DNA from 3 places in the Kitasatospora sp. NPDC058115 genome. Region 3 is predicted to be linked to each of the others. Evidence: riboswitches for the same ligand, from Rfam matches in the RefSeq annotation. Region 3 holds a riboswitch; each other region holds the start of a gene.
What was found. Region 3 has a riboswitch for thiamine pyrophosphate ahead of thiC (phosphomethylpyrimidine synthase ThiC). Riboswitches for the same ligand answer to the same signal wherever they lie in the genome.

Region 1: another riboswitch for thiamine pyrophosphate. It lies ahead of thiO (glycine oxidase ThiO); the one in region 3 lies ahead of thiC (phosphomethylpyrimidine synthase ThiC).
Region 2: another riboswitch for thiamine pyrophosphate. It lies ahead of ACFVVL_RS29815 (purine-cytosine permease family protein); the one in region 3 lies ahead of thiC (phosphomethylpyrimidine synthase ThiC).

Annotation. Positions count from the first base shown of each region.
Region 1 covers NZ_JBHVTL010000008.1:92,327-102,510, forward strand. The annotation lists gene bfr (bacterioferritin) at 1-70, opposite strand, end outside; gene ACFVVL_RS10920 (sulfite oxidase-like oxidoreductase) at 328-957, shown strand; gene pknB (Stk1 family PASTA domain-containing Ser/Thr kinase) at 1,008-2,795, opposite strand; gene ACFVVL_RS10930 (thiazole synthase) at 2,921-3,718, opposite strand; gene thiS (sulfur carrier protein ThiS) at 3,722-3,943, opposite strand; gene thiO (glycine oxidase ThiO) at 3,940-5,103, opposite strand; TPP riboswitch at 5,095-5,207, opposite strand; gene ACFVVL_RS10945 (NAD(P)/FAD-dependent oxidoreductase) at 5,467-6,696, shown strand; gene ACFVVL_RS10950 (Rv2175c family DNA-binding protein) at 6,755-7,120, shown strand; gene thiE (thiamine phosphate synthase) at 7,117-7,776, shown strand; gene ACFVVL_RS10960 (polyprenyl synthetase family protein) at 7,898-9,004, opposite strand; gene metF (methylenetetrahydrofolate reductase [NAD(P)H]) at 9,227-10,141, shown strand.
Region 2 covers NZ_JBHVTL010000033.1:25,834-36,017, forward strand. The annotation lists gene ACFVVL_RS29810 (trypsin-like peptidase domain-containing protein) at 1-1,723, opposite strand, end outside; TPP riboswitch at 1,905-2,053, shown strand; gene ACFVVL_RS29815 (purine-cytosine permease family protein) at 2,046-3,509, shown strand; gene ACFVVL_RS29820 (glycerophosphodiester phosphodiesterase family protein) at 3,604-4,461, shown strand; gene ACFVVL_RS29825 (ATP-binding protein) at 4,730-5,386, shown strand; gene ACFVVL_RS29830 (DUF5926 family protein) at 5,519-6,505, shown strand; gene ACFVVL_RS29835 (bifunctional DNA primase/polymerase) at 6,754-7,419, opposite strand; gene ACFVVL_RS29840 (PP2C family protein-serine/threonine phosphatase) at 8,152-9,738, shown strand; gene ACFVVL_RS29845 (aminopeptidase P family protein) at 9,906-10,184, shown strand, end outside.
Region 3 covers NZ_JBHVTL010000017.1:155,472-165,655, reverse strand. The annotation lists gene ACFVVL_RS19850 (alpha/beta fold hydrolase) at 1-828, shown strand, start outside; gene ACFVVL_RS19845 (helix-turn-helix transcriptional regulator) at 912-1,727, opposite strand; gene ACFVVL_RS19840 (SRPBCC family protein) at 1,839-2,285, shown strand; gene ACFVVL_RS19835 (nuclear transport factor 2 family protein) at 2,282-2,701, shown strand; gene ACFVVL_RS19830 (DUF5937 family protein) at 2,887-3,897, opposite strand; gene ACFVVL_RS19825 (MFS transporter) at 4,000-5,292, shown strand; gene thiC (phosphomethylpyrimidine synthase ThiC) at 5,362-7,194, opposite strand; TPP riboswitch at 7,190-7,324, opposite strand; gene ACFVVL_RS19815 (hypothetical protein) at 7,487-7,693, shown strand; gene ACFVVL_RS19810 (SPFH domain-containing protein) at 7,820-9,319, shown strand; gene ACFVVL_RS19805 (3-oxoacyl-ACP synthase III family protein) at 9,400-10,184, shown strand, end outside.

The sequences.
Region 1 (10,184 bases), on a different contig from region 3:
GGTTGATTGCGGTCAGCTCGGCGGTGAGCTGTTCGTTGAGGAACTCGATGACCTCTGCGTCGCCCTTCATGGCGCTGCCTTCCTGCTCGCGTGCGGGACCGGGACCGTTTACCCTCCGGCGTCGGCTCCAGGCATCCTGGCACCGAGATGGGACGAAATTCCAGTAAGTTCACACTCACTAGGACATGTGTCGGAATATCCGATTTGCCCCGCGCGTGAGGTGGCGCGCGGGAGGAGGGCGCTCCGCTGTTGACCCGTGCGAGCGGGCGCACGAGGTGATGAAGGGGCGCGCACCGGGCGTCGCCCGCCGTCTGTCACCATGGATCCATGGGTCAGTCCGAACAAGAACCGTCGCCGCCGTCTGACCCCGGGCTCCCGCCGGGCCAGCGCGTGCAGCGCGGCTGGCCCGCCCTGCACTACGGCCCGGTGCCCCGCTTCAAGCCGCTGACCTGGGACCTCCAGGTGTTCGGGGCGACCGCCTCGGCGGAGAAGCACAGCTGGGACTTCGCGGGCTTCAACGCCCTGCCCCGCACCACCGTCCGGGCCGACCTGCACTGCGTGACCAGGTTCTCCGTGCTCGACGGCGAGTGGACCGGGGTGCCCGCCGCCGTCCTGCTGGACCTGGTGCCGCCGGACACCGACGTCACCCACGTCATGGTCTGGGCCGAGTACGGCTACAGCGCCAACCTGCGGCTGGAGGACTTCGCCGCGCCCGACACCCTGCTCGCCACCCACCGGGACGGCGAGACGCTCACCGCCGAGCACGGCTTCCCGGTGCGGCTGGTGGTCCCGCGGCTGTACGCCTGGAAGGGCCCCAAGTGGGTCCGGGCGGTCGAGTACATGCGGGCCGACCGGCGCGGCTTCTGGGAGGAACGCGGCTACCACAACCGGGCCGACCCGTGGCGGGAGCAGCGCTACACCCACCAGGAGCAGCCGGGCGACGGACCGCTGCGCTAGCGGTGCGGTCCCGCCCGGCCGGTCCCGCCCGGCCGGTACCGGCCCCGGGCCTAGAGGAACGGGAAGTTGACCGTGACCACGGTGCGCTGCGGGCGGCGCTCGCCCGCCGCCGGGGACTGGCCGGTCACCTTGCCGGTGCCGAACAGGTTGACCCCGTTGCTCTGCATCGAGAACCCGGCCGCCTGGAGCGCCTTCTCCGCGGCCTCCTTGGACATCCCGGTGACGTCCGGGACCGGCACCATGCCCTTGCTGACCACCAGCGCGACCGGCGTGTTCTCCGGCACCTGCTGCCCGGCCGCCGGCGAACTGCTGATCACCGAGCCCTCGGCGACGGTGTCGTTGTAGGTCTCGGTGACCGTGCCGGCCGTCAGCTGCGCCCCGGTCAGCGCCGACGCGGCCTGCGCGGACGGGCGGCCGACCACGTCGGGCACGGCGATCCGCTTGGGCCCGCGCGAGACGGTGAGGGTGACGGCGTCGCTCTTCCTGGTCCGGGTGCCCACCCCGGGGGTGGCCGCCATCACCTGGCCGGCCGGGACGGACTCGCTGTACACCTCGGAGACCTTGCCGTGCATGCCGGCGGCGTCCAGGATCCGCTCCGCCTCGGTCCGGTTCTTGCCGAGCACGCCCGGCACGGTGCCGTACACGGCGCCGGAGATCGCGTACGTCGCCCCGCCGACCAGCAGGGCCACGGCGAGGACCACGGCCGTCCAGATCAGCGGTCCGCGCGGCAGCCGGCGGGCGCCGGAGCGGGTGCGCCGGGCGCGCGGCGGGCGCGGGGCGCGCTCCGGCGGCGGCTCGTCGTACGGGCGCGGCTCGGTGAGCAGCTGGTCCATGACGTCCGGCGGCACGTCCAGCACGCTGGTGCGCTCGACCGGGGGCGGCAGCAGCACCGGGGTGAGCACCGAGGTCGCCTCGCCGGCCGGGTACCCCGGGCCGGGGCGGGTGGCGGCGGGCGGTTCGGCGTCCAGCTGGTCCGGGGTGAGCCCGCGGCGGACCCGCTGGAGCGCGGCGAGCAGCTCGACCGCGTCGTGCGGGCGGTGCGCGCGGTCCCGGGCGCAGGCGCCCGCCACTATGGCGTCCAGCTCGGGCGTCACCCCGGGGACGGCGGCGGACGGCGGCGGAATGTCCTCGTGCAGGTGGCGGTACATCACCTGGACGGGGTTCTCGCCGGTGTGCGGGCGGGAGCCGGTGAGCATCTCGTACAGCAGGATGCCCGCCGCGTAGACGTCCACCCGCTGGTCGGTCTCGGCGCCGGGGCGGATCTGTTCGGGCGCGAGGTAGGAGACGGTGCCGAGCACGGTGCCGGCGGTCGCGGTGGTGGAGGTGGTGGCGCCGTCGGCGGCGTTCAGCACCCGGACCAGGCCGAAGTCGGCGACCTTCACCAGGCCGTCGTCGGTGATCAGCACGTTCTCGGGCTTGACGTCGCGGTGCACCAGACCGGCCCGGTGGGCCGCGCCGAGGGCGGCGAGCACCGGTTCCAGGACGTCCAGGGCGGCCCGGACGGAGAGCGCGCCGCGGTCGCGCAGGAGGTCCCGCAGGGTGCCGCCGGGCACGTACTCCATGGCGAGGAAGACGTGCCCGGCGTCGGCGCCCTGGTCGAAGACGTTGACGACGTTGGGGTGGGCGAGCCGGGCGACGGCCTTGGCCTCGCGGATGAAACGGGTGGTGAACGCGGTGTCGCCGGCCAGCGAGGGGTGCATCACCTTGAGCGCCACGATCCGGTCGAGCCGGGTGTCGTTGCCCTGGTAGACGGTGGACATCCCGCCCGCGGCGATCCGCCGCTCGACCCGGTACCGGCCGTCGAGCAGGGTACCGATCAGGGGGTCGCGCAATGCCATGTCCACCCGGCGAGTCTAGGGCGTGGGGGTGCGCCGGCCCCGGGGGACACCGCCCTCGGGGCCGCTCTGTGCCCGGTTTGTGACACCAGGATGATGATCGGATCTTTATCCGGAATGTCGGTCGCTCAGAAAGCCGGGTGCTCGCGGGTGTCCAGATCGGCGCGGCCGGCCATCGCGGAGGACGCCTCGGCGTGGAACCGGCGCGGGATCCGGCCGGCCCGGTGGGCGAGGCGGCCGGCCTCGGCGGCGTGCCGCATCGCGTCGGCCATCAGCACCGGGTCCTGGGCCCGGGTGACGGCGGACGCCAGCATCACCGCGGCGCAGCCCAGCTCCATCGCCAGCGCCACGTCCGAGGCGGTCCCGGCGCCGGCGTCCAGGATCACCGGGACGCCCGCGCCCTCCACGATCAGCTGGAAGTTGTGCGGGTTGCGGATGCCGAGGCCGGAGCCGATCGGCGAGCCCAGCGGCATGATCGCCGCGCAGCCGACGTCCTCCAGCTTGCGGGCCAGCACCGGGTCGTCGTTGGTGTACGGCAGCACGGTGAAGCCGTCGTCGACCAGCGTCTCGGCGGCGTCCAGCAGCTCGATCGGGTCCGGCAGGAGGGTCCGCTCGTCGGCGATCACCTCCAGCTTCACCCAGTCCGTGCCGAGCGCCTCGCGGGCCAGCCGGGCCGTCAGCACGGCCTCGCCGGCGGTGAAGCAGCCGGCCGTGTTGGGCAGCACCCGGATGCCGTTGCGGGTCAGCACGTCGAGCACCGAGCCCCGGGTGCCGGCGTCCACCCGGCGCATCGCCACCGTGGTCAGCTCGGTGCCGGACACCCGGAGCGCCTGCTCCAGGACCTCCAGGCTGGGGGCGCCGCCGGTGCCCATGATCAGCCGGGAGGAGAAGGACGTCCCGGCGATGGTGAGAAGGTCGTCGGCCATCGGTCAGCCCCCCTGGACGGCGGTGAGGATCTCGATCCGGTCGCCCGCCGACAGCGGCGTGCGCGGCCATTCGGCACGCGGCACCACGGCCTCGTTCAGCGCGGCCGCGACGCCGGAGTGCGCCTGGCTGAGGGTGGCGACCACCTCGGCGAGGGTGGTCGAGGCGGGCACCTCGCGGGGCTCGCCGTTGACGCTCAGGGGGATGTCGCTCGTGCGGGGGCTCATGCCGGGACCTTCGTGAATCGGGTGGGGGAGAACGGGAGGGCGAGCTCCGGCAGGGTGCCGGTGGCCAGGTACTCGGCCAGCACGTCGCCGGTGACGGGCGTCAGCAGGACGCCGTTGCGGTAGTGGCCGGTGGCGGCGACCAGCCCGGGCAGCGCGGTCGGGCCGAGCAGCGGCGCGTTGTCCGGCGAGCCGGGCCGCAGCCCGGCGCCGGTCTCCACCAGTGGCAGCTCGGTGATGCCGGGGACCAGCTCGTGCGCGTCGCGCAGCAGCTCGTACACCCCGCCGGCGGTCACCGTGGTGTCGTGGCCCTGCTCCTCGGTGGTCGCGCCGACCACCAGCTCGCCGTTCTCGCGCGGCACCAGGTAGAGGTGGCCGCCGCGGACGACGGCGCGCACGTTGCGGGAGAGGAACGGCCGGTACGCCTCGGGCACCCGCAGCCGCAGCACCTGGCCCTTGACCGGGCGGATGGCGGGCAGCACGCCCGGGGGCAGGCCGGGCAGCAGATGGCTGCGCGAGCCGGCCGCGAGCACGACCCGGTCGGCGGTGACGCTCTCCCCGGTGGCCAGCCGGGCGCCGGTCGCCCGGTCGTGCTCGACCAGCAGCTCGGCGGCCTCGGTGCGGTGCACCACCACGCCGGTGCGCCCGCACGCGTGCAGCAGGGCCTCGGCCAGCCGGCGGCCGTCGACCTGGTGGTCGTCGGTGACGTGCAGGCCGCCGCGCACGCCGGGGGCGAGCATCGGCTCCAGCCGGCGGGCCTCGCGACCGGTGAGCCACTGCGAGTCCAGGCCCAGCCGCTGGTGGAAGGCGTGCAGCTCGCGCAGCTCGGCGCGGTCGTCGGAATCCAGGGCGACGGCCAGGGTGCCGCACCGGCGGTAGCCGGTGTCCGTGCCACCGCTCGCCTCGGTGAGTTCGGCGGCGAAGGCCGCGTACCGCTCGTTGGAGGCCATCCCGAGGCGCAGCAGCGGCTCCTCGCCGTACTGGAGTTCGGTGACCGGGGCGAGCATGCCCGCCGCGACCTGGGCGGCGCCGTGGCCCGGCCGGGGGTCGACCACGACGACGCGCAGTCCGCGCTGGGCCGCCCGCCAGGCGACGACGAGTCCGATGATCCCACCGCCGATGACCAGCACCTCGGCGTGGGCGCCCCGTCCCAGGCGTGTCAAAGCTGTTCTCCCTTCGCCGGAATGACCCGGATCAGGTTCGGACGGTCGCAGGCCGTGCCAGCCCGCCTCTCAGCCCGGTGCGCCGGGCTCCCGTGATGGTGCCCCCACCTTAACTCCGGGCGGCGTCGCCCCTGAAGGCGCCCGCGAAGGGGGCGGCCCGGACGGGCCCCGGGGCCCGTCGTCGGGCCCCCGCCTGCCGGGCGGCGCGCCGCCGGCCCTGCGGCCGGGAGGTGCCCCCCGCCTCCGCTTCGGGACGCACGCACCCGGACGCCGCCCGGCCCGCCCTCCGGGCGGACGACGACGGGGGTGTGAGGACGAGCCCTCGGTCCGGAGAGCTCGGACCGGGCTCAGTACAGTGACGGCGTGGCTGAGCTGAGCGGAACGGGACAGACGGATCGGGTGGTCGTGGTCGGCGCCGGGCTGGCCGGGGCGCAGTGCGCCGCGGTGCTGCGGCGCGACGGCTTCCAGGGGCGGATCACGCTGGTCGGCGAGGAGCCGCACGCGCCGTACGACCGGCCGCCGCTCTCCAAGGACGTCCTGCTCGGCAAGGCCGACAGCACCGCCCTGGACCTCGACTTCGCCGGGCTCGACGTCGAACTGCTGACCGGCCGCCGGGCCACCGGCCTCACCCCCGGCGGCCCCGGCGGCGCGGGCGTGCTGCACACCGACGCCGGGAACGAGCCGTACGCCGCGCTGGTGATCGCCACCGGCGCCGAGCCGCGCGCCCTGCCCGGCGCCGAGCGCGCCCACCTGCTGCACAACCTGGACGACGCGCTCGCGCTGCGCGCCCTGCTCCGCCCCGGCCTGCGCCTGGTGCTGGTCGGCGCGGGCTGGATCGGCGCCGAGGTGGCCACCGCCGCCCGGACGGCCGGCTGCGAGGTGACCGTCGTCGAGGCCGGCCCGGCGCCCGTCCCCGGCGCGCTGCCCGCGGAGGTCGGCCGGGCGATGGCCGCCTGGTACGCCGAGGCCGGGGTGGACCTGCGCTGCGGCACCGGCGTCGCCGCCGTCGAGCCGGGCGCGGTGCTGCTCGCCGACGGCTCGCACCTGCCCGCCGACGAGGTGGTGGTCGGCATCGGCGCCCGCCCGGCCACCGGCTGGCTGTCCGGCACCGGGGTCGCCCTGGACGCGGCCGGCGCCGTCCTGGTCGACGAGCGGCTGCGCACCACCGTGCCCGGCGTCCTCGCGGCCGGCGACTGCGTCAGCTACCCCTCGGCGCGCTCCGGCACCCGGCTCACCGTCCAGCACTGGGACCACGCGCTGCAGTCCGGCGAGGCGGTCGCCGCCACCCTGCTCGGCGCGGACGCGCCGCCGTACGACCCGGTGCAGTACTTCTGGTCCGAGCAGTTCGGGCGGATGGTCCAGTACGCCGGGCGGCACGGCGCGGACGACGAGCTGCTGTGGCGCGGTTCGCCGCAGGACCCGGACTGGTCGGTGCTGTGGCTGCGCGACGGCGTCCTGCGGGCGCTGCTCGCGGTGGACCGGCCGCGCGACCTCACCCAGGGCCGTCGGCTGGTCGAGCGCGGAGCCGTGCTCGACCCGGCCCGCGCCGCCGATCCGGCGGTCCCGCTGAAGGCGGCCCTGGCCGCCGGGTAGCGCGGGGCGGCGGACCCGTTGGTGCGCGGCGGGCCGCCGAGGTGGCAGTCTGGTGCTTGTGAGTGAGATCGAAGCCAAGATTGAAGCCCTGGTCCCCGCGTGGCTGTACCTCCCCGACATCTCCGAGAAGTGGGGTGTGGTGGTCACCGAGGTCCGCAACATGGTCAAGAAGGGTGACCTGATCGCCGTCCGGCGCGGCCCCAACAAGTCGCTGCAGGTCCCGGCGGCGTTCATCGACGAGACCGGCCCGGTCAAGCACCTGGTCGGCACGCTGACGGTGCTGCGCGACAGCGGGTTCAGCGACGAGGAGGCCCTCGTGTGGATGTTCACCGAGGACCCGTCGCTGCCCGGCACCCCCGTCCAGGCGCTCTGGGAGAACCGGGCCACCGAGGTCAAGCGCCGCGCCCAGGCGATGGCGCTGTGACCGACCCGGCCGCGACCGACCGCCGCGCCCGGCTCGCCGGCGCCCGGCTCTACCTGTGCACCGACGCCCGGCGCGAGCGCGGCGACCTCGCCGAGTTCCTGGACGCCGCGCTGGCGGGCGGCGTGGACATCGTCCAGCTCCGGGACAAGGGCCTGGAGGCCCGGCAGGAGCTGGCGGCGCTGGAGGTCTTCGCCGACGCCTGCCGCCGCCACGGCAAACTGCTCGCCGTCAACGACCGCGCCGACGTCGCCCACGCGGCCGGCCCGGACGTGCTGCACCTCGGGCAGGACGACCTGCCGGTGCCCGCCGCCCGGGCGATCATCGGCGAGGACGTGCTGATCGGACGGTCCTGCCACGCGGAGTCCGAGGTGGACGCGGCCGCCGCCGAGCCCGGCGTCGACTACTTCTGCACCGGGCCGGTCTGGCCGACCCCGACCAAGCCGGGCCGCCCCGCGCCGGGCCTCGGCCTGGTCGAGTACGCGGCGAAGCTGGGGACCGCGCGGCCGTGGTTCGCCATCGGCGGCATCGACCTCGGCAACCTGGACGAGGTGCTGGCCGCCGGCGCCCGCCGGGTGGTGGTGGTGCGGGCCATCACCGCCGCGGAGGACCCGGGGGCCGCGGCCGCCGAGTTCGCCCGCCGGCTGCGCGAGGTCTGACCGGCGGGGCCGCCGCCGTCCGTTCCGTACGCGCTGCCCCGGGGGCGCCCGGCGCCCTTCCCGGCTGCGTGTCAGTCCCGGCAGGTACCTGCCGGTATCTGTCAGTACCTGCCGGTACCTGTCAGTACTTGCGGACGGTGGCGGCCTCGGCCAGCGCCAGCAGCGTCGTGCGGGCCGCCGGGTCCGCCAGCGGGGCCGCCTCCAGTGCGGCCAGCGCCTGGCGCAGCAGCTCCTCGATCCGCTGCTCCACTCGCTCCGGCGCGCCGCTGCGGGCCACCAGCTCCCGCAGCCCGGCGACCTCCCCGGCGGTCAGGTCCGGCGCGCCCAGGCGCTCGTCCAGGTGCCGCGCCTCACCGGCCGGCAGCCCCCGCATGGCGTGCGCGACCAGCAGCGTCCGCTTGCCCTCGCGCAGGTCGTCGCCGGCCGGCTTGCCGGTGACCGCCGGGTCGCCGAACACGCCGAGCAGATCGTCCCGCAGCTGGAACGCCTCGCCCAGCGGCAGGCCGAACGCCCCGTACGCCTCCACCAGCCGGGACGGGGCGCCCGCCAGCAGCGCGCCGACCTGCAGCGGTCGCTCGATCGTGTACTTGGCCGACTTGTAGTGCAGGACGGTCTGCGCCCGCTCCAGGGCGCCCTCGTCGGCGGAGTCCCCGGCGACCGGCTCCAGGACGTCCAGGTACTGGCCGACCATGACCTCGGTGCGCATCAGGTCGAACACCGGCTTGGCGGCCAACACCGCGGCCGGCTCCAGGCCGCAGTTCAGGAACAGCTCGTCGCACCAGATCAGCAGCAGGTCGCCGAGCAGCACCGCCGCCGAGGCGCCGTACTGCTCGCGGTCGCCGCGCCAGCCGCGCTCGCGGTGCATCCCCTCGAAGCGGCGGTGCACCGAGGGCAGGCCGCGGCGGGTGTCGCTGCGGTCCATGAGGTCGTCGTGGACGAGCGCGCTGGCCTGCAGCAGCTCCAGGGCCGCCGCCGCCCGGGCGATCCCCTCGCCGGCCGCCGGGCCGCCGGCACCGCGCCAGCCCCAGTAGCAGAACGCCGGGCGCAGCCGCTTGCCGCCGTCCAGCAGGAAGTCGCGCAGCGCCTCGGTGACCGGCTCCAGCTGCGGGGAGACCTTGCCGAGCAGGGCCGACTGGCCGTCCATGAACCCGGCGAGGGCGGCGTTGACGCGCTCGCGCACGTCCTCCACGTCGATCGGATTGGCCGGCCGCTGGCTGGACGAGGTCACGATGGGGCTCCGGAGGTAGCTGGGGTGCAGCGCAAGCGTATCCGGGGTGGAGGGGAACAGCCGTACGCACGAGGTCAGGCCCCCGCGCGCCGGGTGGTGTTCGTACGGACACCACCGCCGGGGGCGGCGTCGTCCATCCGGAGTCCACCCCTCGTCCATCCGGCGTCTCAAAGGCTGGAACCGAGTTGTCCGTGCCCTTCCGCCGACGGCTAACCTGCCATCATGGCACTCGGTATCGCTTCGACCAGACCGGACCGCGCACAGACGGTCCGCGACCTCCTGGCAGCCGGAAAGCGGTCCTTCTCCTTCGAGTTCATGCCGCCGCGCACCGAGGTCGGTGAGCAGAAGCTCTGGGACGCCATCCGGCGGCTCGAACCGCTCGACCCCAACTTCGTCTGCATGACGTACGGCGCCGGCGGCTCCTCGCGCGAGCGCACCGTGAACATGGTCGGCCGGATCGCCACCGAGACCACGCTCACCCCGGTCGCCCACCTGACCGCCGTCGACCACTCGGTCGCCGAGCTGCGCAACATCATCGGCCAGTACGCCGACCAGGGCGTGCGCAACGTCCTCGCGGTGCGCGGCGACCCGCCCGGCGACCCGATGGGCGAGTGGATCAGCCACCCGCAGGGCGTCACCTACGCGTACGAGCTGGTCGAGCTGATCAAGGGCATCGGCGACTTCTGCGTCGGCGTGGCGGCCTCGCCCAACATGCACCCGCGCTCGACCAACTGGGACGACGACATCCGGCACTTCGTGGCGAAGATCCGCTCCGGGGCCGACTACGCCATCACCCAGATGTTCTTCGAGGTCGACGACTACCTGCGGCTGCGCGACCGGGTCTCGGCCGCCGGCTGCGACACGCCGATCATCCCGGAGATCATGCCGGTCACCAACGCCAAGCAGCTGGAGCGGTTCCCGCAGCTCAGCGGCTCGGCGTTCCCGCCGGATCTCGAAGCCCGGCTGCGCGCCGTCGTCGACGACCCGGCGGCGCTGCGCGCGATCGGCATGGAGCACGCCACCGCGATGTCCGAGCGGCTGCTCGCGGAGGGCGTCCCCGGGCTGCACTTCATCACGCTGAACCACTCGACGGCGACCCTGGAGATCTACCAGAACCTCGGTCTGCACCGGCGCTGAGCTGCGCCGCATCGCGTTCCCGCGGAGGTCGGGAACGCGATGC
Region 2 (10,184 bases), on a different contig from region 3:
CGAGGGTGACCTTGGTGGTGGCGGTCTGGCCGTTGCGGGTGTACTCGACGTCGACGGTCTCGCCGGGCTTGTGCGTCCAGATCTTGCTGACCAGAGCGGGGCCGTTCTCGATCGGGCTGCCGCCGAGCTTGGTGATGACGTCGCCGGGCTTGAGGCCCGCCTGGTCGGCGGCGCCGCCGGGGGTGACGGCCGGCTGGCCCTGGACGTCGCGGGTCTGGATCTGCGCGCCGTCGCCCTTGTAGTCGTCGTTGCGCAGGACGTCGAGCTTGGCGTAGACCGGCTTGCCGGTCTTGATCAGGGTGTCGGCCACCCACTTGGCCTGGTTGATCGGGATCGCGAAGCCCAGGCCGATGGAGCCGGCCCGGCCGTTGCTGGAGGTGTTGGACTGGATCGCCGAGTTGATGCCGATCACGCCGCCGCCGGAGTCCAGCAGCGGACCGCCCGAGTTGCCGGGGTTGATCGAGGCGTCGGTCTGCAGCGCGTTCATGTAGGAGGCCTGCGCGCCGGTCTCGTCGCCGGAGGCGACCGGGCGGTCCTTGGCGCTGATGATGCCGGTGGTGACGGTGGACTCCAGGCCGTACGGGGCACCGATGGCGATGGTGGAGTCGCCGACGTTGACCTTGTCGGAGTCGGCCAGCGGAAGCGGCGTCAGCTTGCCCTTGGGCGGGCTGTCGAGCTTGATGACGGCCACGTCGTAGCCCTCGGCGCGGCCCAGCACGGAGGCGTTGTAGGAGGAGCCGTCGGCGAACTTGACGGTCAGTTTGCCGCCCGCGGAGGCCGGGGCGACCACGTGGTTGTTGGTGAGGATGTGGCCCTCGGTATCGAAGACGAAGCCGGTACCGGTGCCGGACTCGCCGTTGCCCTGGGCCTTGATGGTGACGACGCTGGGCAGCGCCTTCTGGGCGATGCCGGCGACCGAGCCCGGGGCGGGCTCGTTCTTCTGGGTGTTGTTGGCCTGGACCGTGGTGGAGCTGCGGTCGTTCTTGGCGCTGACGGTGGAACCGTCGCGGTCCGCGACGGCCACGCCGACCGCGCCGCCGGCCACGCCGGCCACCAGGGCGACGGCCGCGACCAGGGCGATCAGGCCGCCGCGCTTCTTGCGCGGGCCGCCGGGGACGGGCGCGCCGGGGTACTCGCCCGGGTAGCCGAGCGGCCCGCCGGGACCGCCGGGCGCACCGGGCGCACCGGGGGCGCCGGGGGTGATGTCGTGCGGGGCGCCCCAGCCGCCGAGCGGCTGGCCGGCGCCGAACGGGTGGTGGTGCTGGCCGGTCGCGCCCGGGCCCTGCGGGGCGCCCGGCGCGGCGTACGGGTCGTGCGCGACGAGCGCCGGGGGCACCGGGGTGCCCGGGGCCGGGGTGGCGTACGGGTTGCCGCCGTACGGGGCGGCGGCCGGTGCGGCCGGGGCCGGGGCCGCGGGCGCGGCGGGCGGCAGGACCGGCGGCGGGGCGTCGAGGTAACCGGCCTCGGCGGCCGGGGCCGCGGGCTCGGGGGCGTCGGCCGGCTCCGGGGCCGGGAGCTTGCCGAACGCCAGCGTGGGCGTGAACCCGCCGGAGCCCCCCTCGGCCGGCTGGGACGGCTGGTCGGCCGCGGGCGTCGTTGCGGGGGCGGGACCGGCCGCAGGCTGCTGCGCCGGACCGTCAGAAGCGGAACCCGCCACCCCCTGGCCGACGGAGGGCTGCTCCCCCTGCGGCCCGGTGGACCCAACCTCGCGCTCGGTGCTCACGGACGACCTCCATAGCTGACAGGACCAACAACCATAGTTTTTCGCACACCCGATTCGATTGCCGTAAGGACCCTTCTGAAGAACTCATAAGAATCCTTAGCCGGTCCCGACGGCCGGCGCAGCGCCGCGCACGAACCCACCGCCTTGGCGTTCTCCCCCGCGCCGACTAGCCTGTCGCTCCGAACTGACACGCGGGAGCTTGGACCCACCAGGCTGAGAGTGCGCCGGTCGACCGTACGCCACGGACCCCGTGGACGGCCGTCGAGGGGGCGCAGACCGCCGGAACCTGTCCGGGTAATGCCGGCGTAGGGAGATATCGGCCATGCCGCCTGCTTCGCCATCCTCGTCCTCCGGCGCGCCCTCGTCCCCGGGCGTCCCCCCCTCCCGGGACGCCGCGGGCACCGCCCCCGGTTCCCCGGGCGGCGCCGCCGCGTCGGCCACCGCCGTCCTGGAGCCCCCGGCCCGGGCCGAGGCGCCGCTGGTGCTGGACACCGAACCGCCCCGCACGCTGGGCTTCCGCGACCACTTCGCGCTCTGGATGAACCTCGGCGTCTCGCTGATCGGCTTCACCACCGCCGCGACCGTGCTCGGCGCCAAGGGCAGCGAGCTGTCGCTGGCCGCCGCCGTCACCGCGATCGTGACCGGCACCGTGGTCGGCACCGCGATGCTCGGCGTGGCCGCGCTGATCGGCGCGCGCACCGGCGCACCCGCCATGGCGAACCTGCGCGGTCTGTTCGGCACCCGGCTGTCCTACGTGCCGACGGTGCTCAACATCGTCCAGTGCATCGGCTGGGGCGTCTACGAGCTGCTGACGATCGCGCTCGGCGCGCAGACCGTCACCGGCACCGAGGGCTACCGCTGGGCCTTCGTCGTGCTGGCCGGCGCGCTGACCACCGCGCTGACCATCTGGCCGCTCGGCGCGATCGCGGTGCTGCGCCGCTTCGTCGCGGCCGCGGTGGCCGTCGCGATGGTGTACTTCACCGTCCAGCTCGGCCGCAACGGCGTCCCGGACCCGGGCGCGGGCAACTGGCACGGCTTCCTGCCGGCGACGGACGCGATGATCGCGGTGTCGATCTCCTTCGTGCCGCTCGCCGCCGACTACACCCGGCACTCGCGCACCCCGCGCTCGGCGTTCTGGGGCAGCTTCTCCGGCTACACGGTGGCGCAGGTCTGGTGCTACGTGCTCGGGCTGATGGCGCTGCTGCAGGCGGACGGGGACCCGGAGCGGATCTTCGACTCCTTCCTGGGCGTCTGGGCCGGCTGGCTGTTCCTGCTGGTGCTGGTGCTGCGCGAGACCGACCAGTCCTTCGCCAACGTGTACTCGACCGCGATGTCGATCCACAACCTGCTGCCGAAGGCCGACCGCCGGGTGCTGACCGGCGCGACCGGCGTGCTGATCACCGTGCTCGCGCTGCAGATCACCGAGTTCACCGACTCGTACTACGCCTTCCTGGGGCTGATCGGCTCGGTCTTCGTCCCGATGTTCGCGGTGCTGGCGGTGGACTACTTCCTCGGCGCCGGGCGGCGCGGCTGGGACCTCTCCGCCGACGCGCCGTCCCGCTGGCTGATGCTGCTGCCGTGGGCGCTGGGCTTCGCCACCTACCAGCTGATCGCGCCGACCGCGGTGGCCGGCTGGTGGACGGACCTCTGGACGTCCGTGCAGGAGGCGCTGCACTTCACGCCGCAGGAGTGGACCTCGGCCTCACTGTTCGGCTTCCTGGTGCCGGCCCTGGCCACCTGGGCGCTCACCCCGCTCACCCGGGGCCGGGCCGCCGCCGCGCGCTGACGCCCGCCGGGCCACCGGCACGGAGGCGAAGACGGCCCCCCGGGTTGGGGCGGTCTTCGCCTCCTCGCCATGTCCGCGGCCTATCGTGTAGGGCGTGACCAGCCCCGATGTCTCGCCCACGACGACCCGCACCACGCCGCCCGTCCAGGTGATCGCCCACCGCGGTTCCTCGTTCGCCCTGCCCGAGCACACCCTCGCCGCCTACCGCCGGGCGCTCGACGAGGGGGCGGACGCCCTGGAGTGCGACGTGCGGGTGACCGCCGACGGGCACCTGGTCTGCGTGCACGACCGGCGGATCGGGCGGGTCTCGGACGGCCGGGGCACGGTCTCCGCGATGACGCTGGCGGAGCTGGAGGCGCACGACTTCGGCGCCTGGAAGACCGGCCGGCCGAGCGAGGACCCGGAGCTGCGCGGGGTGCTGCGGCTGGAGAGCCTGCTGGAACTGGTCGTGGACCGCGGGCGGCCGGTGGACCTCGCGATCGAGACCAAGCACCCGGTGCGGTTCCGCGGCCGGGTGGAGTCCGAGCTGCTGCGGATGCTGGACCGGTTCGGGATCGGCGGCGCGCACGGCGGCGTGGCCGGCACCGGTGCGGAACGCGGTGGCGCGCACGGCGTGAACGCCCGGATCATGAGCTTCTCCTCCGTCGCGCTGGCCCGGGTGGCGGCGGCCGCGCCGCAGTACCCGCGGGTGTTCCTGTTCGAGCGCGGTCTGGTGCTGCGCGGGCGGCTTCGCCCGGGCGCGCCGCTGCCGGGCGGGGCGCGGATCGCCGGGCCGGGGATCGAGCTGGTGCGGGCCAGGCCGGGGCTGGTGACCAGGCTGCGCGAGCTGGGCCACCAGGTGCACGTGTGGACCGTCGACGAGCCGGCCGACGTCGAGCTCTGCCTGGAGCTCGGAGTGTCGGCGATCATCACCAACCGCCCGGCGGAGGTGCTGGCCCAGCTCGGCCGCTGACCCCGGCCGCCCCGGCGCGCGGGGCCGGGACGTGGTGAACCGTTCAACCACCGTCGGCCGTTGATCGTCTTGGTAGGGACTCAAACCTTTCGGCGACGATTTCTGCCGCAATTCATACAGTTTCACGACGGAGGGTGAGCACCGAATCACCTGTCGCGCACCGACGGTGGACGGGCCTGAAATGTCCGCGCGGGATCGCCGCGCGGTCGTTTCCGACGTATTGCCAAGGGGCATCCATCCCTCGGCATACGCTGAAGGAGGTCCGGGGGTGGCGTTGATGGTGGCGCGTGAAGTGCCGACTTCATCGACCATGGCAGTGCCGCACGGCCCAGCGAGTGTCGGGGTCGCGCGGCGCCGACTGCGTCGAGATCTGGGAGACCGCGAGATACCGGAACCGGTCATTGATGATGCCGTTCTGATCCTTTCCGAACTTTTGAGCAACGCCTGTCGTTACGCCCGGCCACTCGGGCCGATGCCCGCGCTCGGCCGGGGCGCCCGCGCCGGGGCCGTCCAGCCGCTGCTGGTCGGCGGCCCGGCGCAGACCGGCCGGACGGGCGGGCCGCCCGCCGCACCGGGCGACGGCGGCGAGGACACCGGCGGTGTCCTGGTCCGCTGGCAGATGCACGCCGACGGCGTGCTCACCCTGGAGGTCACCGACGGCGGGGCGCAGACCCGGCCGTCGCCGTCCAGCCCCTCGCTGACCTCGCACGGCGGCCGCGGGCTGAGCATCGTGGACCAGCTGGCGAGCGACTGGGGCGTGCGCGACGCCCCCGGCGAGGTGACCGTCTGGGCGGCCCTGCCGGCCCGGGCCCGGCACGCCCGGCGCACCGGCGGCGGGCACCACGACGGCGGGCGCCACGACGGCGGGCATCCCGGCCACGGCGGTGGACACCACGGCCACGACGGCGGGCACGCCGGCGGCTGAGCGGCCGCGCGGCGCGGCGCCCCGGCAGCGGGCCCGGCGGGCCCGTCCGCGCCCCGGCGCACGCCCACGCGCCCGGGGAACGTCAGTAGGCTGACGGGAGCACCACACCACCGTTCCCGGGAGAGCCGCACCATGGGCAAGAAGGCCGCCAAGAAGGCGCCGCAGCGCAGCCAGTCCACCCCCGCCGCCACGGGCGAGATCCCCGTGGTCGGGGCCCGTGAGAACTGCCCCTGCGGCTCGGGCCGCCGCTACAAGGCCTGCCACGGCCGCGAGGCCTCGCACGCCGTCCAGGAGCTGGTGCACCGCCCGTTCGAGGGCCTGCCGGGCGAGGCGGACTGGGTCGCGCTGCGCGAGCTGGTGCCCGCCGCCACCGTGCCGCTGACGCTGGCCGCCGGGGTGGCCGGGACCGCCGAGGGCGAGGTGCCGTCGGTCACCCTGGCCACCGTGCTGCCGCTGGCCTGGCCCGCGCTGCGCCGCCAGGACGGCTCGATCCTGCTCGGCCTGCAGACCCAGTCGTCCTCCGGCGACCTGAGCCGCGACCTCGCGGACGCCCTGGAGCTGGCCCTGGCCACCGCCCCGGGCACCCCGGTGCCGGCCCGCCGGACCGTGCCGGGCGGCCGCCGTCTGCAGGACCTGCTGGACGGCACCGCCGCCTTCGAGCCGGCCGTGCACACCGGCTTCGAGTTCTGGCTGGAGGACGCCGAGACCGCCACCGGCGAGGTGGCCGCCTCGCTGGAGCGCGCCAACGCCTCCGCGATCCCCACCGAGAAGCTCGCCGGCGTCGACGCCGCCTACTGGTGCGGCACCCCGGACAAGAACCACCTGCGCTGGGTGATGACGGTGCCGGAGGAGAAGCTGCTGGACGCGCTGGCCCGGCTGACCGCCGCCGAGGAGTCCTCGCTCGGCCCGGACACCCGCCTGGTGGGCTCGTTCCGGGCGCACGGCCTGACCGTTCCGGTCTGGGACCTGCCGCTCGCGATGACCGCGGCCGACTGCGAGAAGCCGGCCGCGGAGTTCGCCGAGCGGCTCGCCACGACGCTCGCCGACCCGGCCCCGCTCACCGCCGACGAGCGACGGGCCCGCGCCAACCTGGTGAACCGTCAGGTCACCCTGAACTAAAGGCGGGACGCAACGCCGGGGCGCGCCCGGCGGATCGGCGTGATACGCGTCACATTGGCGCCCGCGACCCGCAATTTCCGGGCTGCGAGGGCGTCTTGGAAATTGGCGCGGGCGCGGATCCTTGTTACTGTCTAAAGAGTCCGGTCGCTGGTGCATCCCCCGTCGCCAGCGGCCGGATCTTTTGTTTTCCGAACGCCCCACGCCGGGGCCGGTCGGCCGTGCCCGATCAGTACGCGGACGACGGATCGTCAGTACGCCGAGCGGCCGCTGTCCAGCTGGACCGCCGCCGCCACCAGCTCTCCCAGCAGTGGCTCGACCTGCGGCAGCCAGACACCGCCGTCGGCCCCCTGGCGGGGCGGCAGCACCCAGCGCACCCGGTCGCCGTCCCCGCCGCCGGGCGGCAGCGGCAGGAAGCCGCCGCTCCCGTGGTAGCGCAACGATCCGGGCACCCAGGGGAGTTGGACGAGCACCTCGCCGAGCGCGTCGAGCGACCAGGGGGCGACCAGCATCGCGTACCGGTCGGGCATCGCCAGGACCGGTCCGAGCCGCAGCCGCAGGGCGGCCAGGTAGGCGAGCGCGCGGGCGCCGGCCGCCGCGGGGAGGCTGACCGCGCACACCGTGCGGCCGGTCGCGGTCAGCACCGGGGCGTCCGGGCAGCGCCGCTCCCACCACCAGCGCACCATCCGGGCGTCGGTGGTGGCCGCGAGCAGCGGCGGGTCGTGCGGGTGGGCGCCCGGCACCGGGCAGTCCGGATCGCCGCAGGAGCAGTGTCCGCCGGCGAGCAGGACGGTTCCGGGGACGACGGGCCAGCGGTGGCCGGTGGCCGCCGTCAGGGCGCCGGCCAGCCGGGCCGCCCTGGCCGCCCGGGCCGCCGGCCGGCTCCTCGGGTCGTCGCGCAGTGGGTTGTCGCGCATTGGCACCCGTTCCTTTCCGTGACCGCTCGGTGGCTCCGCCCCGCGGCCGCCGGACCGGCCGCCGCCGCGCGTCCGGGGACGCCGGACCGGCCCGCGAAGCCGGACGGAGGGATCCGGCCGGGAGCCGGGTCGGAACGGACCGGGGGCCGGGCCGGAGCCGGGCGGCGGGCGGGGCGGCGGTACGGACGGCGGTGCGGACAACGGCGCGGGCCTGGAGCACGCGGTGGAGCACGATGTGAAAGGACTGCGGAATAGAACAGCCCTTGGAACGAGAATCCCGTATGCGACCGGATGGACGCCGCCCGGCCGCGGTTGGTTCCACCGTACGAGTGAGTCGCTTCCGGCCGACCCGGCCGGCCGGCGCCATGGGCATACGATCCGGACGGCCGCCGGAGCCGTCCCCCCGGTTCTGCCCGCTCACCGGCTGCTCCATGCCCGGCGGGCGGAGGCGCCCCGTCCCGCCGGACCGCGGTGCACTCGACCGGCGCGCGCGGAACGGAACGCGCCCCCTGACCGGGCCCGCGACGGCGCGACGGCGGCCACCAGCCTTGTCATTGCTCTGGACATGCCCCGAATGGCCTGTGTAGAAGTGGTGGCATTGCTGTCGATCAATGACGAGTAGTAGCGAATCGAGGCGAAACGCGCCCTTTTGGCCGTGCTCGCTCCAAACGGCCGTACCTGGGGGTTCCGCATGATCCGCGTGACACGCACCACCGCGTCAGGAGTGGCGGCATGACCGAGTCCCACCCACCGTCGACGTCCTCCGAGCCCGCCGAGCCCGGCGGTGCCAGCGGGCTCTCCGTGCTGGACCCGCCCGGCTTCCACGATCCGGCCGCGCCCGCCGCGCGGCCGGACGGACAGCCGGACGGGGAGCCCGGCGGAGAGCCGGACGCGGAGCCGTCCGGACGGCCGGACGCCCGGACGCCCGGCGAGCTGCCGGGTGCCGGCGAGGGCGCGGACCGTGCCGCGTCCGCCCCCGGCGCGCCCGACGGCGCGCGTCCCGACGCCTCCGCCACCGGAGTGCAGGACCGTTTGGCCGGACGCCTGTCCGATTTCACCAGCCTGCACGAGCACACCGAACGGCTCGCCCGCGCCCGCGGCCTGTCCGCCACCCTGGACACCGTGCTCGCCTCCGGCGCCGCGCTGCTCGGCGCCGACCGCGCCCTGCTGGTCACCGCGCTCCCCGGCGGCGGCCCCAGCCAGCCGGTCGGCCTCGGCATGGACCGCGCCAGCCTCGGCTCGCTGGAGACCGTTCCGCCCGACCAGAGCCTGCTCGCCCGGCTGCTGCGCACGCACGACCGGCCCGCCGAGCTCGCCTCGCACGACCTCGCCGGCGACCCGGCGATCGGCGCCCGGCTGCGCGAACTCGCCGGCCACCTCGGCATCGGCGGCTGCTACGGGCTGCCGCTCGCCACCGAGGAGGACGGCCCGCTGGCCGCCGTGCTCTGGTTCTACGACCGGCCCGCCGGCCCGACCGGCCGCCAGCGCGAGCTGGCCCGCCGCTACTGCGCGGTGGCCGCCCCGCTGCTGGCCAAGCAGCTCGACGCGGAGAAGGTCCGGCGCACCACCGAGGCACTGCGCCGCGGTCTGCTGCCCGACCGCCTCCCCCGGCCCGCCGGCCTGCGGCTGGCCGCCCGGCTGGTCGCGGCCGGCCTGGACCGCTCCTGCGGCAGCGACTGGTACGACGCCATCCCGCTGCCGGACGGCACCGTCGGCCTCACCGTCGGCTCCGTCTCCGGCGACGGGCCGGGCGCCGGACCGGGCTCCGCCCCCGGCGCGGCCGCCGCGATGGGCCGGGTGCGGGCCGCGCTGCGGGCGTACGCGGTGCTGGAGGGCGAGGACCCGGTGTCCGTCCTGGGCGACCTCGAACTGCTGCTGAAGACCACCGAGCCGTCCCGCACCGCCACCGCCGTCTACGCCTGGGTGGAGCCGGAGGGCCGCCGGATCACGCTGGCCGGGGCAGGCCACTGCCCGCCGGTGCTGGTCACCCGCTACGGCGCCGAGTTCGTGGAAACCTCGCTCTCCGCGCCGCTCGGCGTGCTCTCCTGCTGGGAGGCGCCCGGGGTCGAGTTCACCGCCGAGCGCGGCGACACGCTCGTGCTCTACACCGAGGGGCTCGCCCGCCGCTTCGGCCCGACCCTGCACGCCGGGCAGGCCAACCTGCGCCGGGCCGCCGCCGACGCCCCGCGCGACGTGCGGACCGACCCCGACCGGCTCTGCGCCCACCTGGTGGCGGCCGCGGCCGAGCAGGACACCACCGGCACCTGGGACGGTCCGGACACCGACGACCTGATGCTGCTCGCCGCGCGCTTCGAGTAGCGGGGCCCGTTCGGGCCTTCGCCCGGCCCGCCCGGCCGCTCCGAACGGGCCGGGCGAAGGCCCGAACGGGTGAGCGGCCGGGCGTCCGTACCATGGACGCACGGCCGCCCACCTGTGTCGCGATCCGACGCGCCCCGGGCGGCACCACGCGCAAGGAGGCGACGTACGTGACCGAGGACCGCACCCCCGCGGTGGCCGAGAACCCCGAGGCCGTCGGCGGCGACGAGGAGCCGCAGCAGTTCAAGGGCCGCAAGAACGGCCTCTACTCCGAGGTCTCCGACGAACTGGCCGCCTCGATGAAGTCCGGCTGGGCGGACACCGAGCTGCACGGTCTGACCCCGGTCCCGCAGGCCCCGTACGCCGCCGAGCGCCGCGCCAAGCTGTCCGCCGCCTTCCCCGGCGAGCGCCTGGTCGTCCCGGCGGGCACCCTCAAGGTCCGGTCCAAC
Region 3 (10,184 bases):
ACGACGCAGCGATCGAGCGGCCAGTACCCGTCCGAGCACACCGTGGTCCGTGACGGCGTCCGGCTCCTCTGCCGCGACACCGGCGGCCCGGGCCGGCCCGTCGTCCTGCTGCACGGCCTGGCCGGCCACGGCGGCGAGTGGGACACGCTCGTCGCACGGCTGGGCCCCGGACACCGCGTCGTCACGGTCGACCAGCGCGGCCACGGCGCCTCCGAACGCCGGCCCGGCGACGTCTCGCGCGCCGCCTACGTCGCCGACGCGGCGGCCGTCCTGACCACCCTCGGACTGCGCGGGGCCGTGCTGGCCGGCCAGTCGCTCGGCGGCCACACCGCCATGCTCACCGCTGCCGCCCACCCGGGCCTGGTGGACGCGCTCGTCCTGGTCGAGGCCGGCGCCGGCGCGGCGGATCCCGGCCTCCAGGCCGAGGTGGGCGGCTGGCTCGACTCCTGGCCCTGCCCGTTCCCCTCCCCGGAGGCCGCCGCCGAGTTCTTCGGCGGCGGTGCGGCCGGAGCCGGCTGGGCGGCCGGACTGGAACGGCGCGCCGACGGCTGGTGGCCGCGGTTCGACCGGGACGTCATGATCGGCTCGCTGGCCGAGAACGCCCGGCGCGACTTCTGGCCGGAGTGGGCCAAGGTCTCCTGCCCCACCCTCGTCGTCCTCGCCCGGCGCGGCATCGTCGCGCCCGCCGAACTCGCCGAAATGCTCCGCCTCCGCCCGGACACGATCGCCGTCAGCATCCGCGACGTCGGCCACGACGTCCACCTGGAACAGCCCGGGGAACTGGCCCGTCTGCTGCTCGGCTTCCTCGCCACCCGCCCGGCCCCCTGAGCGTCGCCGCGCGGAACGTCCGCGCGGAACGTCCCGGGGGGAACGTCCGGGGGGAACGTCCCGGGGGACCCCTGCGCCGGACGTCACGGACGCGGGGATCCGTCGGTCCCGCGGCGGTGACCGGCGCGGGCCGGGGCGAGCAGGCGACGCAGCGCCGCGGGAGTGTGGCCGACGTGCTCGCGGACGACGCGGGTCAGGTGCGCCTGGTCGGCGAAGCCGAGCCGGGCCGCGAGGTCGGCGAGGCCGGGCTCGCCGGCGGCGAGCCGGTCCATGGCCCGGGCGACCCGCACCCGGTTGCGGTAGCGGGTCAGCGAGACGCCCGTCTCCCTGGAGAACACCCGGCTCAGCCGGTAGGGCGACACCTCCAGCAGCGCGGCCAGTGCGCAGAGCCCCCCGGCCTCCGGGGCCTCTTCGACGATCGCCTCGCGCGCCGCCGCGGCCAGCGCCCGGTCGGCGGGCCGGGAGCGGACGGCCGGTTCACCGGCCGCGGCCGCGACGAGCCGGAGCAGTTCCTCCGTCAGCGCGTAGTCGACGTCACCGGCGCCCGCGGCGGCGACCAGCCGGCGGTGGGCGAGATCGACGCGCGCGTCGACGTGCACCGTCGCCGCGGCGGGCGGGCGCCCGAGGAGGGAGGGCTCGAAGTCGACCGACGTGCAGACGTCGCCGCCGGCCGGGTGGGCGAAGCGTTCCTGCTCGCCGGGCGCGCCCAGGTAGGCCATGGTCCGGTCCAGATCGGTGTCGACCCCGTCGGCCGACCGCCGGAACCTGCCGCGACGCACCAGCACCAGGCGGTGGCCGTCGCGGATCTCCGGCCGCGACCACCGGACGTGGTCGGAGCGGCACCCCACCACGGCGACGGTGAACTCCGGGCGCGCCGCGAGGGTCGAGGCGGACAGCATGCCGCGAACGGTACCCGCCGGGTACGACGGAACGGCCCGCAAGGATCTTCAAGACCGCCGGTGTCCCCGCCCCGGATGCTGGGGCCACCCGAGGACACGAAGGAGCCACCCATGGCCTCGATCCACAAGGAACTCGTCATCGACGCCCGTCCCGAGGCGGTGTGGTCGGTGCTCAGCGACTACGGCGCGGTGCACACGCGGCTGGCGCCCGGGTTCGTCACCGGCACCCGGCTGAGCGCGGACACCCGCACCGTCACCTTCGCCGACGGCACGATCGTGCTCGAACGGCTCGTCGACCTCGACCACGCGGCGATGCGGGTCGCCTACACGGTCATCGGCGGCAGCCTCCACCCGTCCCACCACCACGCGTCCATGCAGGCCCTTCCGGAGCCCGGCGGCCGGACGCGGTTCGTGTGGCACACCGACGTCCTGCCCGACGCCCTGGCCGCACCGATCGCCGAGTCCGTCGAGCACGGTTCGGCGGTGATCCGCCGCACGCTGGAGGCCGCTCCACCGGCCCCGTCCGGAGCGGCGCCCGCCCCGGACGCGCTCCGATGAACGGCCTCGACGTCGTCCGGGCCGCCTGGAGGGCGTTCGCCACCCACGACGCCGACCGGATCTCCGCGGTCCTCACCGAGGACGCCGAGTGGCTGGCACCTCCGGGGAACGCCACGGCCACCGCGCTGGACCGCCCGAGCCACATGATCGGCAGGGAGGCCATCACGCGCTTCCTCGCCGAGGACTTCTCCCGCCTGTTCGCCGCCGACGTCGACGTCACCTTCCGCGCCTTCCACGTCGCCGGCGAGCACGTGATCGTGGAGGAGACCATGACCGCGACCCTCGCCGACGGCCGCCCCTACGCCAATGACTACTGCCTGGTCTTCGAACTACGCGACGGTCTGGTCCACCGCGTCCGCGAGTACCTGGACACCGCGCGCGGACACCGCATGGTCTTCGGCGACACCGCGCGGTAGCCGAGGACGACGAGGCGCCGCCCCGGGGGTGACCCCGGGGCGGCGCCTCGGTCTCCCGGGGTCGGTCGGCCAGGGGGAGGCAGACCTTGTTGCCCTCGGCGCCGTAGCCGGACTCGACGGCGGTGGCCCCGTCCCCGTGCTCGTCGCGGATCCGCCGGGAGATCTTCATCGAGCAGAGCAGGACTTCAGCCCGGGACCACCACATCCGCCTCGACACCCTGGGGATCCGCAGCAGCCAGCAGGACTTCCGCCGCCTCGGTGCGGACGTAGAGCACGTACCGGCCGCTGCGGTGTGCGTCGACCAGGCCGGCGGAGCGGAGAGCGGTCAGGTGCTGGGAGACTCCGCCGGGGGTGATCCCGGTGCGGCGGGCCAGGTCGGTCGTCGAGGCGGGGGTGTCGAGTTCCGCCAGCAGGCGGGCCCTGGACCGGCCGATGACCGCCGCCAGTGCCTGCGGGACGGCGGATCGCCGTTCCCAGAGCGCGGCCACGCCGCGCGGCGGATAGCGCAGGGTGGGCTGCCAGTTCGGGCTGATCACGGAGAAGACCCGGGGCCAGACGAACACCGACGGAACGAGGAGAAGCCCGCGCCCGCCGAGTTGCCGGCTGCCGCGGACATAGCGGTGCCCGACGTACAGGGTGTCCTCGTCCCAGGCCACGCCGGACGCCAGGTCGCCCAGCAGCTGGTCCGCTCCGTGCTCGGCGAACAGCCGGGCCCGGTGCAGCACGTCCCCCTCCAGGAGGGAGCGCAGCCGGGGCCAGTGCGGCGCGAGTGCGATCTCCCAGTAACTCTCCACCTGTTCGGCGAGTTGGGCGAGACCGCGGCGCGGATCGCCGCGCAGCCGGTCGATCCGCTCGGAACGCGGCGCACGTGGGCCGCTGAGGCCGGACCGGACCTGCTCGGGTGGCGTCGCGCGCAGCACGGCGAGCTCAAGCCCCAAATCAGCGACCAAGGTTGTCGGTGGTGGTGCGATGAAGACCGGGATCGACCGGGGCGGGTCCGGGACCAGATCGGCGAGCAGGCGCCAGTCCAGCCCCGAGGCTGCCAACCGGCGACGAACCTGATCGATCCACGGGCGGTGCAGCGGGTGCTCGGCCGGATGCTTCAGCACCCTGACACTGGCCACCACCTCCCACAGCGGCGAAAGAGCGAACCGGGTGCGGGCCAGGTCACGGACGGAGAATGCCAGGTCCAGCACGGTGCAGCCCCTCTGCGGCGGAGGACCCGGCGGCCGACGGGTCAGGATTCAGCCCAGCCTAAATTCCTCGCCCGCCGGGCGGCGCGGCAGGAACCTCACTCCATGACCAGCACTGATCTCGCCCACGGGCCGGACACGGCCGCTCCCACGCCCGATTCGCATCCTTCGGTCCTCCGAAACCCGGACTTCCGCCTGCTCATCGGTGCCGCCGCAGTGAGCAGACTCGGCACCGCGGTGAGCTCCTTGGCGATCCCGCTGACCGCCGTCCTGGCCCTGCACAGCTCGGCCGGACAGGTCGGCCTCCTGGCGATGCTGAGCACCGTCGCCTTCCTGTTGATCGGTCTGCCGGCCGGAGCCTGGGTGGACCGGATCCGCAAGCGACCCGTGATGATCGCCGCAGACCTGGCCAGGGCCGCCCTCCTCGGGTCGGTGCCGGCCGCCTGGCTGCTCGGCTGCCTGACGATCCAGCAGCTCTACGTGGTGGTCCTGCTGGCGGGCGCGGCCACTGTCTTCTTCGACGTGGCCACGCTGAGCCGACTGCCCGACCTGGTCGGGCGGGACCAGCTCACCCGGGCCAACGCCCACCTGGTGACAGTGGACGCCCTCACCCTGATCGGCGGGCGCAGCGCGGGCGGCTTCCTGGTGGCGCTGTTGTCCGCCCCGACCGCGATCGTGGTCGACGCGGCCGGCTACCTGGGATCGGCGATCCTCCTGCTGCGCATCCGCCGGCCGGAGCCGCAGCTGCGGCACCGGCGCGACACCCGCCTCGGCGGCGAGATCCGGGAGGGCCTGCGCTTCGTGTTCGGCCACCCGACCCTCCGGGCCGTCGCGCTCGCCGGAGCCTGCACCAACCTGTCCATCCAGCTCTGCCAGACCATGCTGCCGGTGCTGTTCGCCCGTGAACTCGGCCTCTCCGACGGCATCATCGGCCTGTTCTTCGCGGCCGGTGGCGTCGGGGTGTTCATCGGTTCGCAGTCGGCCCGCCGGCTGGCTCACCGGCTCGGCGCGGGTCGGGTGCTGTGGCTGATGGGCCTGGCCGTCGCGCCGCTCGGCGGCCTGCTGGCGCTGGCCGATCGCGGCCCGGCCCTCTGGCTCGCCGCGGCGGCCTGGCTGATCACCACCTGCAAGGTCGGCATCGACAACGTGATCACGGTCAGCTTCCGCCAGAGCGTGACACCGGACCACCTGCTCGGCCGGATGAACGCCACCATGCGGGTCGTCCTGACCGGCTCGCTCGCCGTCGGCGCCGCCCTGGCCGGCCTGCTGGGCGAACTCGCCTCGGTGCGAACCGCCCTGTGGGTCGGCGCGGCCGGGCTGGCCACGGTCTGGGTACCGGTCTTCTTCTCACCGCTGCGCACCCGGCGCGAACTGTCCGGTCCCGGCGCCCTGCGGTGAAGGGGTGACCACGGCGAAGCGCCGCCCCGAGAAGCGACAGCTCTCGGGGCGGCGCCCGGGCGCGGTGTGTCAGTCGGCCAGGGGGAGGTAGACCTTGTTGCCCTGGGCGGCGAACTCGGCGGACTTCTCGGCCATGCCCGCGAGGGCCTCGGCGTCGTAGCCGGACTCGACGGCGGTGGCACCGTCGCCGTGCTCGTCGCGGATCTTCTGGGAGATCTTCATCGAGCAGAACTTCGGGCCGCACATCGAACAGAAGTGGGCGGTCTTGGCGGGCTCGGCGGGGAGGGTCTCGTCGTGGAAGGCGCGGGCCGTCTCCGGGTCGAGGGCCAGGTTGAACTGGTCCTCCCAGCGGAACTCGAAGCGGGCGTCGGAGAGGGCGTCGTCCCAGGCCTGGGCGCCGGGGTGGCCCTTGGCGAGGTCGGCGGCGTGGGCGGCGATCTTGTAGGTGATGACGCCGGTCTTCACGTCGTCCCGGTTGGGCAGGCCCAGGTGCTCCTTCGGGGTGACGTAGCAGAGCATCGCGGTGCCCCACCAGGCGATCATCGCGGCGCCGATGCCCGAGGTGATGTGGTCGTAGCCGGGCGCGACGTCGGTGGTGAGCGGGCCCAGGGTGTAGAAGGGGGCCTCGTCGCAGATCTCCTTCTGGAGATCCATGTTCTCCTTGATCTTGTGCATCGGGACGTGGCCCGGGCCCTCGATCATCACCTGGACGTCCTTGGCGCGGGCGATCCGGCCCAGCTCGCCCAGGGTCTGCAGCTCGGCGAACTGCGCCTCGTCGTTGGCGTCGGCGATCGAGCCGGGGCGCAGGCCGTCACCGAGGGAGAAGGTGACGTCGTAGCGCGCGAGGATGTCGCAGAGCTCCTCGAAGTTGGTGTAGAGGAAGTTCTCCCGGTGGTGCGCCAGGCACCAGGCGGCCATGATCGAGCCGCCGCGCGAGACGATGCCGGTCTTGCGGCGGGCGGTCAGCGGCACGTAGCGCAGCAGCACGCCGGCGTGCACGGTCATGTAGTCGACGCCCTGCTCGCACTGCTCGATGACGGTGTCGCGGTAGACGTCCCAGCTCAGCTCCTCGGCCCTGCCGTCGACCTTCTCCAGCGCCTGGTAGAGCGGCACGGTGCCGATCGGCACGGGGGAGTTGCGCAGGATCCACTCGCGGGTGGTGTGGATGTTGCGGCCGGTGGAGAGGTCCATGACGGTGTCGGCGCCCCAGCGGGTGGCCCAGGTCATCTTCTCCACCTCCTCCTCGATCGAGGAGGTCACGGCGGAGTTGCCGATGTTGGCGTTGATCTTCACCAGGAAGTTGGTGCCGATGATCGCCGGCTCGACCTCGGGGTGGTTCACGTTGACCGGGATGACGGCGCGGCCGCGGGCGACCTCGGCGCGGACGAACTCCGGCTCCAGGCCCTCGCGCAGGGCCACGAACTCCATCTCGGGGGTGACGATGCCGCGCTTGGCGTACCCGAGCTGGGTGACCGCGGCGCCGTCGCGGCCGCGCAGCGGGCGGCGCGGGCGGCCGGGGAAGACGGCGTCGAGGTTGCGCAGGTCGCCGCCGCGCGGCGCGGTGTGCCGGATGCCGTCGTCCTCGGGGCGGGACTCGCGGCCGTCGTACTCCTCGACGTCGCCGCGCTGGCGGATCCAGGCGTCGCGCAGGGCCGGCAGGCCGCGCCGCACGTCGGCGCGGTACTCCGGGTCGGTGTACGGCCCGGAGGTGTCGTACAGCGGGACGGTCCTGCCGTTGGTGAGCACGACCTCGCGGTACGGGACGCGCAGATCGGGGCGGGACCCCTCGCGGTGGGCCTTGCGCCAGGCCGGGGTGGGGTAGCCGGTGCCCGCGCTGGTGACGGCGGCCCCGGAGCCGGACGGGGTCCGGGCAGACTGCGGCTGTGCATCGAAGGTGGTCATCGGACCTCAAACTCCCTACGCCGGCATTACCCGGTCAGGTTCCTGCGGTCGACGCAGCCGCCGGTCCGTCCCTCGACGTCCCGTTCAGCGCCCTCTCAGCCCGGTGCTCCGAGCTCCCGCGTCCGCAGGCGGTGTTGCCCGCGCATGACGTCCAACACCGTAGCGAGCCGATCGCCGGAGGTCCAGAGCGGGTCCGGGAGGAGGAACCGCGAGGTCCGGACGGTGAACGGGGGGCGCGAAGGCGCCGCGGCGGGCAGACTGGCCCCGTAGCTGACGAGGCGAGGAGGCCGGCGTGGTCGGGAGCACGGGGCGGGTCACCGGGGCGGTTGGCGCGGGGCTGGTCGGCGAGGTGATGGTGCACGTGCCGGAGCGTCAGGGCACCGAGGCGTTCCTCGCCTACCTGGCCGTGCCGGGCGAGCGGCTGACGGTCGGGACGCCGGTGGTGGTGATCGAGTACCAGCCGCCGAGGACGGTCTATGTCGCGCCGATCGGGCCGTGACGCTCCGATGACCCTCTGGTGACGAGCTTGTGACGGTGCGTCATGTCACTTCCCTTTCCCCGGGCCCCGGCCCGGGCGGACAATCCGAATCGGCGCATCTCCTGCGCCCGAAGGGGGAGTTGAACCATGGGATACGTCATCGCCGGGGCAGCCGCCGCGGCACTGATCATCGGGGTCACGCTCTTCAAACTCATGTGGCGGGTGGCCGAGCCGAACGAGGCACTGATCATCTCCGGCTCCCGGCACCGCACCGAGGGGGTCGGCGACGGCCTGGGTTTCCGGATCGTCACCGGGCGCGGCACCCTCGTCACCCCGGGCCTGCAGGGGGTCCGGCGGCTCTCGCTGGACCTCAACGAGGCCGAGCTGAACGTCGAGTGCGTCACCACGCAGGGCATCCCGGTGCGGGTGAAGGGCGTGGTGATCTTCAAGGTCGGCGACGACGACGTGTCGATCGCCAACGCCGCCCGCCGCTTCCTGGACCAGCAGAAGCTGATCAGCCAGCGCGTCCACAACGTCTTCGCCGGCCACCTGCGCTCGATCGTCGGCGGGCTCACCGTCGAGGACATGATCCGCGACCGCGAGCGGCTCACCGGTGAGACCCGGGCCGCCTCGGGGCTGGAGATGGAGAAGCTCGGGCTGATCATCGACACCCTGCAGATCCAGGAGATCATCGACCCGACCGGCTACATCAAGAACCTCGCCATCCCGCACGCCGCCGCCGTCCAGCGCGACGCCCGGATCGCCCAGGCCGAGGCGGACCGGCTGGCCACCGAGGCCGAACAGGAGGCCGCCGCCCGCAAGGCCGAGGCGACCCGCAACAGCGAGATCCAGCAGTCCTCGTACCAGGCCGAGAAGGACACCGCCAACGCCCGCGCCCGGCAGGCCGGTCCGCTCGCCGACGCCGCCGCCCGGCAGGAGGTGGTGGTCCAGGAGACCCGGGTCGCCGAGCTGGAGGCACGGCGCAAGGAGCAGCAGCTCCAGATCGACGTGCGCAAGCCCGCCGACGCCCGGGCGTACGACACCCGCACCACCGCCGAGGCGGCCCGTGACGCCCGGATCTCGGCCGCGCAGGCACAGGCGCGGGAGACCGAGCTGGAGGCGGCCGCCGAGGCCAGCCGGGTGCGGGTCGCGGCCGAGGCGGACGCCGAGGCCACCCGGGTGCGCGGTCTGGCGCAGGCCGAGGCCACCACGGCGACCGGGCAGGCGGAGGCGTCCGCGGCCGAGGCGCGCGGTCTGGCCGACGCCGCGGCGGCGCGGGCGATCGGGCTGGCCCGGGCCGAGGGCATCAAGGCCCGCGCCGACGCCCTGGCCGAGAACCAGGACGCGGTGGTGGCCCAGGAGTTGGCCGAGCAGTGGCCGCAGATCGTGCGGGCCGCGGCGGAGTCCTTCGGCAACGTCGAGCACATGGTGCTGCTCAACGGGGCCGACGGGATGGGCGAGTTGTTCGCCAAGGCGCTCGCGATGGGCGGCACCGGGCTCGGGCTGGCGCGCCAGCTGCTGTCCACCGTCGGCCCGGACGGCGCCGCCGCCCCGGCCACGGCCGCCCCGGTACCCGTGGAGACGGTCCCGGTGGACGCCGTGCCCGTGGACGCCGTACCGGTGACCCCGGCGCGCGAGCAGCGCTGATCCGTCTGGGTAGACCGGCCGGGCCCGCCTGAGTACCCGTACTCAGGCGGGCCCGGCCGGGCGCACCGGACCATGGGGACATGCATCCAGCAGCCACCGCGCGGATCGGCATCACCGCCGTCGGAGCCCGCCTGCCCGCCCGCCGTCTGACCTCCCAGCAGCTCCAGGACGAGATCACCGCCGGCGGCCGGCTGCGCCTGCCGGAGCGGACCTTCGAGAAGGCCACCGGCATCGTCACCCGGCACTTCGCCGCCGAGGGCGAGTACGCCTCCACGCTCGCCGTCGGCGCCGCCCGGCGCGCCCTGGACGCCCGCGGGCTGCACCCGCTCGACCTCGACCTGCTGCTCTTCGCCTCCGCCACCCGGGACGTCGCCGAGCCCGCGACCGCCCATCTCGTGCAGGCCGAACTCGGCTCCCGCGCCCACGCGTTCGACGTCAGCAACGCCTGCAACAGCTTCCTCAACGGGATCGACCTGGCCCGCGCGATGATCCTGGCCGGCCGGGCCCGGCGGGCCCTGGTGGTCACCGGGGAGACGCCCAGCCGGGCGATGCGCCGCGACCCGGCCGGCGCCGGGCAGTTCCGCGAGGGCTTCGCCGGCTACACCTTCGGCGACGCGGGCGCGGCGGTGGTCGTGGAGGCCGTGGAGCGCGGCGGCATCCTGGACGTGGAGACCGAGACCGCCTCCGAGCACTGGGCGACCGGCGGCATCCCGGGCGGCGGCTCACGCCATCCGCGCGGTGACGAGTACAGCTACTTCCGGGGCGGAGGAACGGAGTTGCGCGGCGTCTTCGAGAAGATCGGCCCGGACATCCTGGCCCGGGTGGCGGCCCGCACCGGCTTCGGCTGGGACGACTACGCCAAGGT